Regions from separate parts of the Fictibacillus marinisediminis genome, predicted to be linked through region 2. Evidence: riboswitches for the same ligand, from Rfam matches in the RefSeq annotation. Region 2 holds a riboswitch; each other region holds the start of a gene.

Region 1 (3,287 bases), 390 kb from region 2:
TATTGCACTGGACTATGTGACAGCCTTTTCATCATTGAGATCATGAGAGAGCTCATGGATATGGACCATGGGCATCGGGCTCCCTCCAATGTGAAAGAAATACTTCATGAACATCTGTCTCACCAACAGGTGGAACTGACCGATAATTTGGAGATAGCCATTGACCGCATGCTTTCTGGATTGATTGCTGTCTTTCTTGAAGGGGAAGACCAAGCTTTCATCGTGGATGTCCGTAGCTATCCGGGCAGGCAGCCGGAAGAACCGGACACTGAAAAGGTCGTCCGCGGCTCCCGTGATGGATATACGGAAAATATAATTGTCAATACTGCTCTTACCCGCAGGCGGATCAGAGATGAACGGCTCCGCCACGAAATAATGCAGGTCGGTAAACGATCCAAAACAGATATCTGTATCTGCTATATTGATGACATTGCCGATCCCGGGCTCGTTAAGCTTGTCAAACAAGAATTGCAGAGCATTGACATCGACGGTATTCCAATGGCGGATAAAACGATCGAAGAATTTCTCGTAAAGCAAGGATGGGATCCTTTTCCGCTCGTCCGTTATACCGAGCGGCCGGATGTCGCCGCACAGCATCTCATGGAGGGGCATGTTTTGATTATTACGGATACAAGCCCATCGGTCATCATTACCCCGACTACTTATTTCCACCATATTCAGCATGCTGAAGAGTTCAGGCAGACCCCGATGGTAGGAGCTTTTATCAGATGGGTCCGTTTCGCAGGGATTATCGCTTCACTTTTACTTGTGCCTCTCTGGTACCTCTATGCTACTCAGGAAAACCTGCTTCCTCCTAATATTGATTTTATCGGTCCGAACAAGACGACGCATATTCCTTTATTTCTGCAGATCCTCTTTGCTGAGATCGGGATAGAAATATTGAGGGTAGCTGCTATCCATACCCCAAGTCCGCTGTCGACGGCGATGGGTTTGATCGCTGCCGTATTGATCGGACAGATCGCGATCGATGTCGGACTGTTTGTTCCTGAAGTTATTCTCTATGTTTCTATAGCGGCGATCGGCGGTTTCTCGACCCCAAGCTATGAGCTGAGTGTAGCCAATAAGATGCTCCGGCTTCTGCTGCTATTCTTAACTGCCATTTTCCATGTGCCTGGCTTTGTAGGTGGGGCCACCTTAATAATACTTTATCTGTGCTCGATGAAGAACTTGAATACCCCTTACTTATGGCCATTCATACCTTTTAATGCAAAAGCCTTCCTGCAGATTGTCATCCGGATCGCTGTGCCGCTCTCAAAGATCAGGCCAAGCATCGTCCATCCGCAGAACAGAAAAAAACAGCCGACTTCCTAAGAAGTATTGCCGAAGGAATAAATTTGTGATAAATTTGTTCATAACAATTGGATATGCCTCATTTATTGATAATGGGGTAGAGGCGCAAAGCGGATCAGTAGGATGATGGAGTGAATGGACATGAAGAAATCATTTTAAAGGCCAATTTGCCGAAGTGTGAAGATGGTCCATACATCCTCATGCTGGGTCGCTGCCGAACAGACAGCGGACTGTCACTGCATCATGCAGTGGAGAACTATTCCGGCAAATGGGGGTACGGTGTAAGACAGCTAATGTACCTTAATACATTAGCTGTCTTTGTTTTTCGTCGGAGCAGAATCTCTAATGGAAAAGCAGAAGGGAGATTTTTTCATGTATTTACATGGTACTAGTTCAATCAATGATGACAATCACTTAACAATTGGCGGGGTTGACACCGTTCAGCTGGCGCGTGAATATGGTACACCGCTTTATATTTATGATGTAGAGCTGATCCGAAAGCGTGCGAGGTCGTTCAAGAAAGCGTTTGAGGAACAAGGGATCAAAGCACAAGTGGCTTATGCAAGCAAAGCGTTCTCATGTTTGGCGCAAGTCCAGCTGATGGACGAGGAGGGAATGAGCCTGGATGTCGTATCAGGCGGGGAGCTGTATACCGCTCTTTCAGCTGGTTTTCCGGCAGATCGTATTCATTTTCATGGAAACAACAAAAGTTACGAGGAACTTCAATATGCTCTTCAATCGGAGATCGGATGTTTTGTTGTCGATAACTTTCATGAACTCCGCATGCTCGAAAGCCTTTGCAATCAGCTGAACAAGAACACATCCATCTTGCTGAGGATCACTCCGGGTATTGAAGCTCATACACACGAGTACATCCTGACTGGGCAGGAGGATTCCAAGTTCGGTTTTGACCTTCAGAACGGCCAGGCAGAACAGGCGGTTCTAGAGTCGCTTGAATCACACTGTCTGAACCTCTTGGGCGTTCATTTCCATATCGGTTCACAAATCTTTGAGACCACGGGATTTGTTCTGGCGATTCAAAAGCTTTACGAATATCTCGGTAAATGGGACAAAGAATTTTCTTTCTTTCCTGAAGTCCTGAACCTCGGAGGCGGATTCGGCATCCGCTATACAGAAGAAGATGAACCGCTCGAACCGAAAGAATACATTGACGCGATGATCCAGGAGATCACCAGGTTATCTACTAGCGCCTCTGTTGCTGTTCCGGAAATTTGGATTGAACCCGGGCGTTCACTGGTCGGAGATGCAGGAACGACCATCTACTCGATCGGCTCTCAAAAAGATATACCTTCTGTCCGTCATTATGTGGCTGTCGACGGGGGCATGAGCGATAACATTCGTCCTGCTCTATATCAAGCCCAGTATGAAGCCGCGCTTGCAAACCGTGCCGGTGAAAAAGGGACGAAAAAAGTTTCAATCGCCGGGAAATGCTGTGAATCAGGGGATATGCTGATCTGGGACATCATACTCCCGGAGACGAAGAGCGGAGACTTGCTCGCTGTCTTCTGCACGGGTGCTTATGGATATTCCATGTCCAACAACTATAACCGCATACCCCGGCCGGCGGTCGTTTTTGCTGAAAAAGGGGAAGCTCGCCTCGTTGTGAAAAGAGAGTCTTACGAAGATCTTTTACGCCTGGATCTTCCTTTAAAGAACGGCGTGTTTGCCGGCAATTAAGATGAGCCTGCTGACCTCGCTGGACTCTGGGCTAAAAAAAGCATAAAATAATGAAGTATGTTGAATTCAGGAGGTTATATCTATGAAAAAAGGTTCTATCGAATTTGAAAACGGTGAAAAAATTTCCATCGAGCTTTTTCCGGAAGAAGCACCGGGGACAGTAGCCAACTTTGAAAAATTAGCGAACGAAGGTTTCTATAATGGGGTAACATTCCATCGTGTGATTCCTGGTTTCGTAGCACAAGGCGGAGACCCGACAGGAACAGGTGCAGGCGGCC
Region 2 (3,287 bases):
CCTTGAGGATCTCGGATTTGAGATCGACTTCTTAAACGAACCTGTACAGGTTTAATCCTTTTTTCCTTTTACAAAAAATCCGGGCAGCTTCGCCCGGCTTTTTCTTATTATAACTGCTGAACCGGCTGCCTTGCGTCCAGTTCAAAGACGTCGTGCAGCGTTTCAATCGCTTTGATCATATCCTGCTGATCAACAACCGTAGAAACTTTAATCTCTGAAGTGCTGACCATTTTAATCATAATATCCTGATCAGAGAGAGCCTTAAACATCTGTGCGGCTACTCCTGGATTAGAAATCATTCCTGAACCAACAATAGATACTTTAGCCAATCCATCTTCATGCTGGATGGAACCGAACTGAAGCGAACTCTTATATCTTTCTAGAAGCTCAATTGTTTCATCTAAGATCGCTGTTTCAATGGAGAACGATATGTTTGTTCTTTCCTGCTTGTTCACACTCTGAATAATAATATCTACATTAACACCGTTCTCTGCCAACAAGGAAAAAACAGAAGACAGAGTGTTTAAACCATTCGGCAGGTCTTCAATCGTAATTTTTGTTACGTTTCCTTCAAAAGCCAATCCTCTCACTACTAAATTATTCTCCATCGTTGCTTCCTCCTCCACTAGTGTCCCGTTTTCTTTCTCTGTGCTCGAACGAACTTCAAGTCTTACTCCGAAATTCTTTGCGAATTCTACGGCTCTCGGATGCAGCACACCCGCTCCGAGATTCGCCATTTCAAGCATTTCATCATAGGAGATGGAAGGCAGCTTTCTGGCATGTTTCACCACCCGCGGGTCTGTCGTAAATACACCAGTAACGTCTGTGTAGATTTCGCATTTTTCGGCACGAAGAGCAGCTGCCAGTGCAACGGCCGTCGTATCTGATCCTCCCCGTCCCAGTGTTGCAATATTATCCGAAGAGGTTAATCCTTGAAAACCGGCAACTACTGCAATCTTCCCGTCTGCAAGCATTTGCTGGATTCTTTTTGTATCGATATTTAAGATGCGCGCGTTGCCGTGAACATCTTCTGTTTCAACTCCAGCCTGCCAGCCTGTCAGAGACTCGGCTTCGTACCCGGCATCCTGAAGGGCCATCGCAAGCAGTGAAATCGTGATCTGTTCTCCTGTCGTCAAAAGCATATCCATTTCACGTTTGGAAGGCCTTGCGGTTATTTCACCTGCCAGCCTCACAAGATCATCCGTTGTTTTTCCCATTGCTGAGACAACCGCTGCTACTTGATTCCCCTCGTTTACCGCTTGAATGATCCGACTTGCCGCGTTTCTGATTTTATCCGGTGTGCCGACACTTGTACCTCCGAATTTTTGAATGATTAAAGCCACAATGTCCATCCTTTCTCATCAATGAAATCGAATTTATTGCCTTCCTGCAAAAGGCACCCAGATATGGCCAGCCTGTCTCGGCTTCCACTACGCAACAAACTGAAATGCAAAAATAAATACAAAAAAGCAGCAATAAGGAAAAGACCTTATTGCTGCTTGATATATGCAACAGTAAGCCAGCTTGTTTTCCCCTCTTGTGAGATAGTCCTCCACACACCCTCCGGGCAAGAATGTGTGACAGCTCTGCATTTATTCAATGCAGGTCCAGCCGTAAGAAACAGGAGTTTCTTAAAGCTTCGGCAAAAATCCCCTTTCAGCTACCATCATAAGAGCTCCTTCTCTTCAGATAGCATACTATTGGTTTTTGCTCCTCTACCATCACTTCAAAACTGAAGTATGGCGCTCTATTAAAATTTGTTTTAAGTTTAGCAAAGGACTTCTGAAAAATCAATACCTTTATGAAGGTTCATTTTGAAGAGCCTGAATAATTTCTTCTGCAACAGTTAATGGAATGCCTGCCGCTTGAAAATCCTCAAGAGTGGCTTCTCTCATTTTCTTGATGGAACCGAATTTTTTCAGCAAAAGTTTTTTCCTCTTTTCACCGACTCCAGGAATGTTATCGAGACTTGATTGAAACATTCCTTTCGCACGCACTTGACGATGAAATGAGATCGCAAACCTGTGGACTTCATCCTGTATACGCTGCAGCAAATAAAATTCCTGGCTGTTCCTGAGCAGCGGTATAATTTCAGGAGGATCTCCCATCAGGAGCTGGGATGTACGGTGCTTATCATCCTTAGCCAGTCCTCCGATCGGGATATCAAGGTTCAGCTCGTTTTCAAGAATATCTTGCGCAGCAGCGATCTGTCCTTTCCCTCCATCAATAATAATCAAATCCGGCAGCTGCCCGTTCTCTTTTAAGATGCGGGAGTAACGCCTGCGGACTACTTCTTTCATGGAGGCGTAATCATCGGGGCCTGTCACCGTTTTAATTTTATATTTTCGGTATTCTTTTTTGTTCGGTTTACCGTCTTCAAATACAATCATCGCAGATACTGGATTTGTTCCATGAATGTTGGAATTATCAAATGCCTCAATCCGGTATGGAGCTGGAATGTTTAATTGCAGCCCAAGATTTTCAACCGCTTTTACCGTACGTTCCTCATCACGCTCGATCAGTGCAAATTTTTCGTGAAGAGCGAGCTGGGCATTCTTCGTTGCAAGTTCAACAAACTCTTTCTTTTGCCCGCGTTTCGGCTGTATCACTTTCACGCCGAGAAGATCCTTGACCAATTGGCCGTCCGCCTCAGGAGGCAGCAAAAGTTCCCGCGGGAGAATATGATTTTTTTGAAGATAAAATTGTCCGATAAAGGATAAAAAGTCCTCGATGGCTTCTCCATAGAAAGGAAAGAGGGAAACATCACGTTCAATAAGCTTTCCTTGGCGGATAAAGAAGACTTGGACGCACATCCAGCCTTTATCGTAATGAAAACCAAAAACGTCCTTATCCACCATGTCAGCGGTCATCATTTTCTGTTTCTGCATGACCGCATCAATATGCTGGATCTGATCCCTCAGTTCTTTCGCCCGTTCAAAATTAAGGTCTTCCGAAGCGGCCAGCATTTTCTCGGTCAGTTCCTCCTTCACTTCAGGAAAGCCTCCGTTCAGAAACTTAACGATTTCATCGACCATCTTCTTGTTCTGTTCTTCGGTAATATCATAAACACATGGGCCGAGGCATTGACCGATATGGTAATATAGGCAAACTTTGTTAGGCATATGATCACATTTGCGCAACGGATACAGCCGGTCCAGCAGTTTTTTCGTTTCTTGTGCGGCAAAGGCATTAACAAACGGACCAAAGTATTTGCCTTTGTCTTTTTTTATCTTTCTGGTGTACAAGAGCCGGGGCTGCTTTTCAGCAGTAATCTTTAAATACGGATA
Region 3 (3,287 bases), 2.4 Mb from region 2:
AACAGAATACTGAGAGGCTTCGAGCTCTGCAAACACGGAATCGACGTGCTCTTTCGTATTGCAGAAAATGATGCAGCTGTCCGGGTTTTCAACGACCGTCACGTCTTTCAGAAGAGCAAGCTTTGCCTCTTCCTGAACGTTGATTAAAGAATGCTCGATCGTATCTGTCGTCATCCCGGCAGAAGCTATTTCGATTTTTGCTGGATCCTTCATATATTGATGGCAGAGATTTTCGATATCTTTTGGCAATGTTGCAGAAAAGACCATGGTCACTCTGTTTGAAGGAAGTTGTTTAATAATCTTTTTGACTTCATCAATAAAGCCCATGTTCAGCATTTCATCTGCTTCATCAATGATCAGGTACTTGATTTGGTCCAAGACCAGGGTTTCACGCTCGATATGGTCCATGACGCGTCCCGGTGTACCGACGACGACATGCGTTTTTTGTTTCAATTCTTCTTTTTGTTTCGCAAAAGGCTCTTTACCATATACAGCAACAGCTTTAATCCGCTTGAACCTTCCAATGTTGGTCAGGTCTTCACGAACTTGAACAGCGAGCTCACGCGTGGGAGTAAGGATCATTGCTTGTGGCCGTTTTTCTTCCCATTCCAGCATTTCGCATACCGGAATACCAAAGGCTGCTGTTTTTCCGCTGCCTGTTTGGGATTTTACGACGAGATCTTGTTTTTCCAGAGCTAATGGTATGACTTCAGTCTGAACCTCAGTCGGAGTTTCATATTTCAACACTGTAAGTGCTCGTTTTATTTCATCGCTTATACGATAATCGTTAAAACTTCTATTATTCATGTAGGAACCTCGATTTTTTATATTATCCAGAATCAGCATAACCTGAATAGTGTTCATTATACTTGAAATGATGGACAATCGGGTTTAATTTTAAACGATTGTTTAAATGAACCCTTCCGTACGATCGCAGGTGATAGGTAAACAATGATATAATGAGGGAATTAATTCAAAAGTAAAAAACTGGCAACAAAAAACAGTTGAAGGAACGATAGCGCTGTTTTATAATAACTCTTAGCGTTAACTAACTTGATATTAAAATCCTCATCAATCCGATGAGGTAGAGGTCGCGGCTTTTATTAGTAGGACGTACGAGATGAAGAGGACATCATAGACTCCGTGTGAAAGGAAAAGCTGCCGAAATTTGTGCTTAACTCTGGAAGTATGAATTGGGGCTGTATTCGAACAGGAACAGCACTGTCACACCCACGAATAACCGGTGGGTGGGATGCGCTATCTTACGGAAGGCATGATGCGGATTAATACTAATCGTCGCCCAATGCTTGGCGGCTTTTTTTATTTCCCACTCCTTCCTAAAACGAAAAGGAGTTTTTTTTTATGCGAAACACATCACAGAATCCATCACAGCCGCCGTCGCCAAACGCGGACAATGAATTAAAGCGGGGACTGAAATCCCGCCATTTAACGATGATCTCCCTTGGGGGAACAATCGGAACAGGATTATTTTTAGCAAGCGGAGGATCCATTCATACTGCAGGGCCAGGCGGCGTTCTGTTTTCATATGCAGCGATTGGAATCATGGTGTTCTTCTTAATGACAAGCCTCGCAGAAATGGCGTCTTACATGCCGGTTGCCGGTTCATTCAGCACGTATGCTTCAAAATTTGTGGATCCATCACTAGGATTCGCGCTCGGCTGGAACTATTGGTACAACTGGGCAATCACCATTGCAGCTGAACTTGCAGCCGTAACATTAATCATGAAATTTTGGTTTCCGGATACCCCTTCATTTATCTGGAGTGCACTGTTTCTAGGCATTATGTTCTTATTAAATTATTTATCGGTAAAAGGGTTTGGTGAAGCAGAATATTGGTTCTCGCTGATCAAAGTCATTACCGTCATTATCTTCTTGATCTTAGGAACACTTATGATCTTCGGCATTTTAGGCGGAGATCCGATCGGATTTAAGAACTTTACGATCGCTGACGCACCGTTCCACGGCGGATTCTTTACGACGCTTGGCGTATTCATGGCTGCAGGTTTCTCATTCCAGGGAACAGAACTGTTAGGGGTTGCGGCAGGAGAAACGGAGGATCCGAAAAAGAACATCCCGAAAGCAATCAAAAGCGTGTTCTGGCGTATCCTTTTGTTCTATGTTCTGGCAATCTTGGTCATTTCTTTAATTATTCCCTACACAGACAGCCGATTGGCAAGCAGCGATATTACTGTAAGTCCATTCACACTTGTCTTTGATAAAGCAGGAATTGCGTTTGCGGCTTCCGTTATGAACGCGATCATCTTAACAGCAGTATTGTCTGCCGGTAACTCCGGTATGTATGCATCGACCCGTATGCTTTGGGATATGGCACGAGACGGAAAGGCACCTAAGTTTCTGGCGAAGCTGGATTCCCGCGGTGTACCGGTTCCAGCCCTAATTGTAACAGCCGCTGTTGGAGCTGTAGCTTTCTTTGCTTCACTGTTCGGTGACGGCGTCATCTACACATGGCTGCTGAATGCCTCCGGGATGTCCGGCTTTATCGCCTGGCTCGGAATTGCGATCAGCCATTACCGATTCAGAAGAGCGTATGTGGCACAGGGGCGGAATTTAAAAGAACTGCCTTACTTGGCAAAATGGTTCCCAATCGGTCCGATCTTTGCTTTCGCTCTCTGTTTTGTCGTTATCCTCGGCCAAAACTATTCTGCCTTTACAGGCGGAAACATCGATTGGAAAGGAGCCCTTGTTTCTTACATTGGGATTCCAATCTTCCTGGCCGTTTGGTTAGGCTATAAATTCAAACACAAAACAAAAGTCGTACCGCTTAAAGAGTGTGATTTTGAATAAGAAATAAGAGAAGCAGGAGCCTTTCGGGGTTCCTGTTTTTTCATAATGGATTAGAAGTGAAAAGTTTAGGGAAAAAGGTATCGACTTCTGAATGTAGAACATATAAACTAACACTTACGTCAAGTGAAAGGAAATAGGAAATGAACAAAAGTGTAATGCAGTTATTCAATAACTCCGAAAGGTTACAAGGAATCCATGTGTTTTACTATTCATTTGAACTAGAGAGCTATATTGAGAATGCCGTATCCTACATTGTTAATGGTGTTGAGCAAGGCGATTACATACTGTTCTTGGAGAATGAACGAATCTATCCTTTGATTATTAAAGAGTTGGAAGAGAAATTAACAACAGATCAACTCAAAAAAGTTCGTTTTATGAATAACTTTGATTTTTATTTTTGGAATAACAATTTTTACCCGCAAACGATTTTGTCTAACTTCTCCGATATCGTAACTCCCTGG

The links. A riboswitch is a leader RNA that binds a small molecule or an ion and turns the genes downstream of it on or off. The one in region 2 is predicted to bind lysine.
Region 1: linked by a shared signal. The riboswitch ahead of lysA (diaminopimelate decarboxylase) and the one ahead of LCY76_RS15435 (aspartate kinase) in region 2 are both predicted to bind lysine.
Region 3: linked by a shared signal. The riboswitch ahead of LCY76_RS02650 (amino acid permease) and the one ahead of LCY76_RS15435 (aspartate kinase) in region 2 are both predicted to bind lysine.

The regions. Positions count from the first base shown of each region.
Region 1 is NZ_JAIWJX010000002.1:2,499,582-2,502,868, reverse strand. It holds partial or broken gene LCY76_RS13285 (spore germination protein) at 1-1,332, shown strand, start outside; lysine riboswitch at 1,402-1,578, shown strand; gene lysA (diaminopimelate decarboxylase) at 1,684-3,009, shown strand; gene LCY76_RS13275 (peptidylprolyl isomerase) at 3,092-3,287, shown strand, end outside.
Region 2 is NZ_JAIWJX010000002.1:2,893,079-2,896,365, forward strand. It holds gene bioB (biotin synthase BioB) at 1-55, shown strand, start outside; gene LCY76_RS15435 (aspartate kinase) at 108-1,343, opposite strand; lysine riboswitch at 1,538-1,726, opposite strand; gene uvrC (excinuclease ABC subunit UvrC) at 1,800-3,287, opposite strand, start outside.
Region 3 is NZ_JAIWJX010000002.1:463,021-466,307, forward strand. It holds gene LCY76_RS02645 (DEAD/DEAH box helicase) at 1-807, opposite strand, end outside; lysine riboswitch at 1,078-1,268, shown strand; gene LCY76_RS02650 (amino acid permease) at 1,363-2,826, shown strand; gene LCY76_RS02655 (MEDS domain-containing protein) at 2,967-3,287, shown strand, end outside.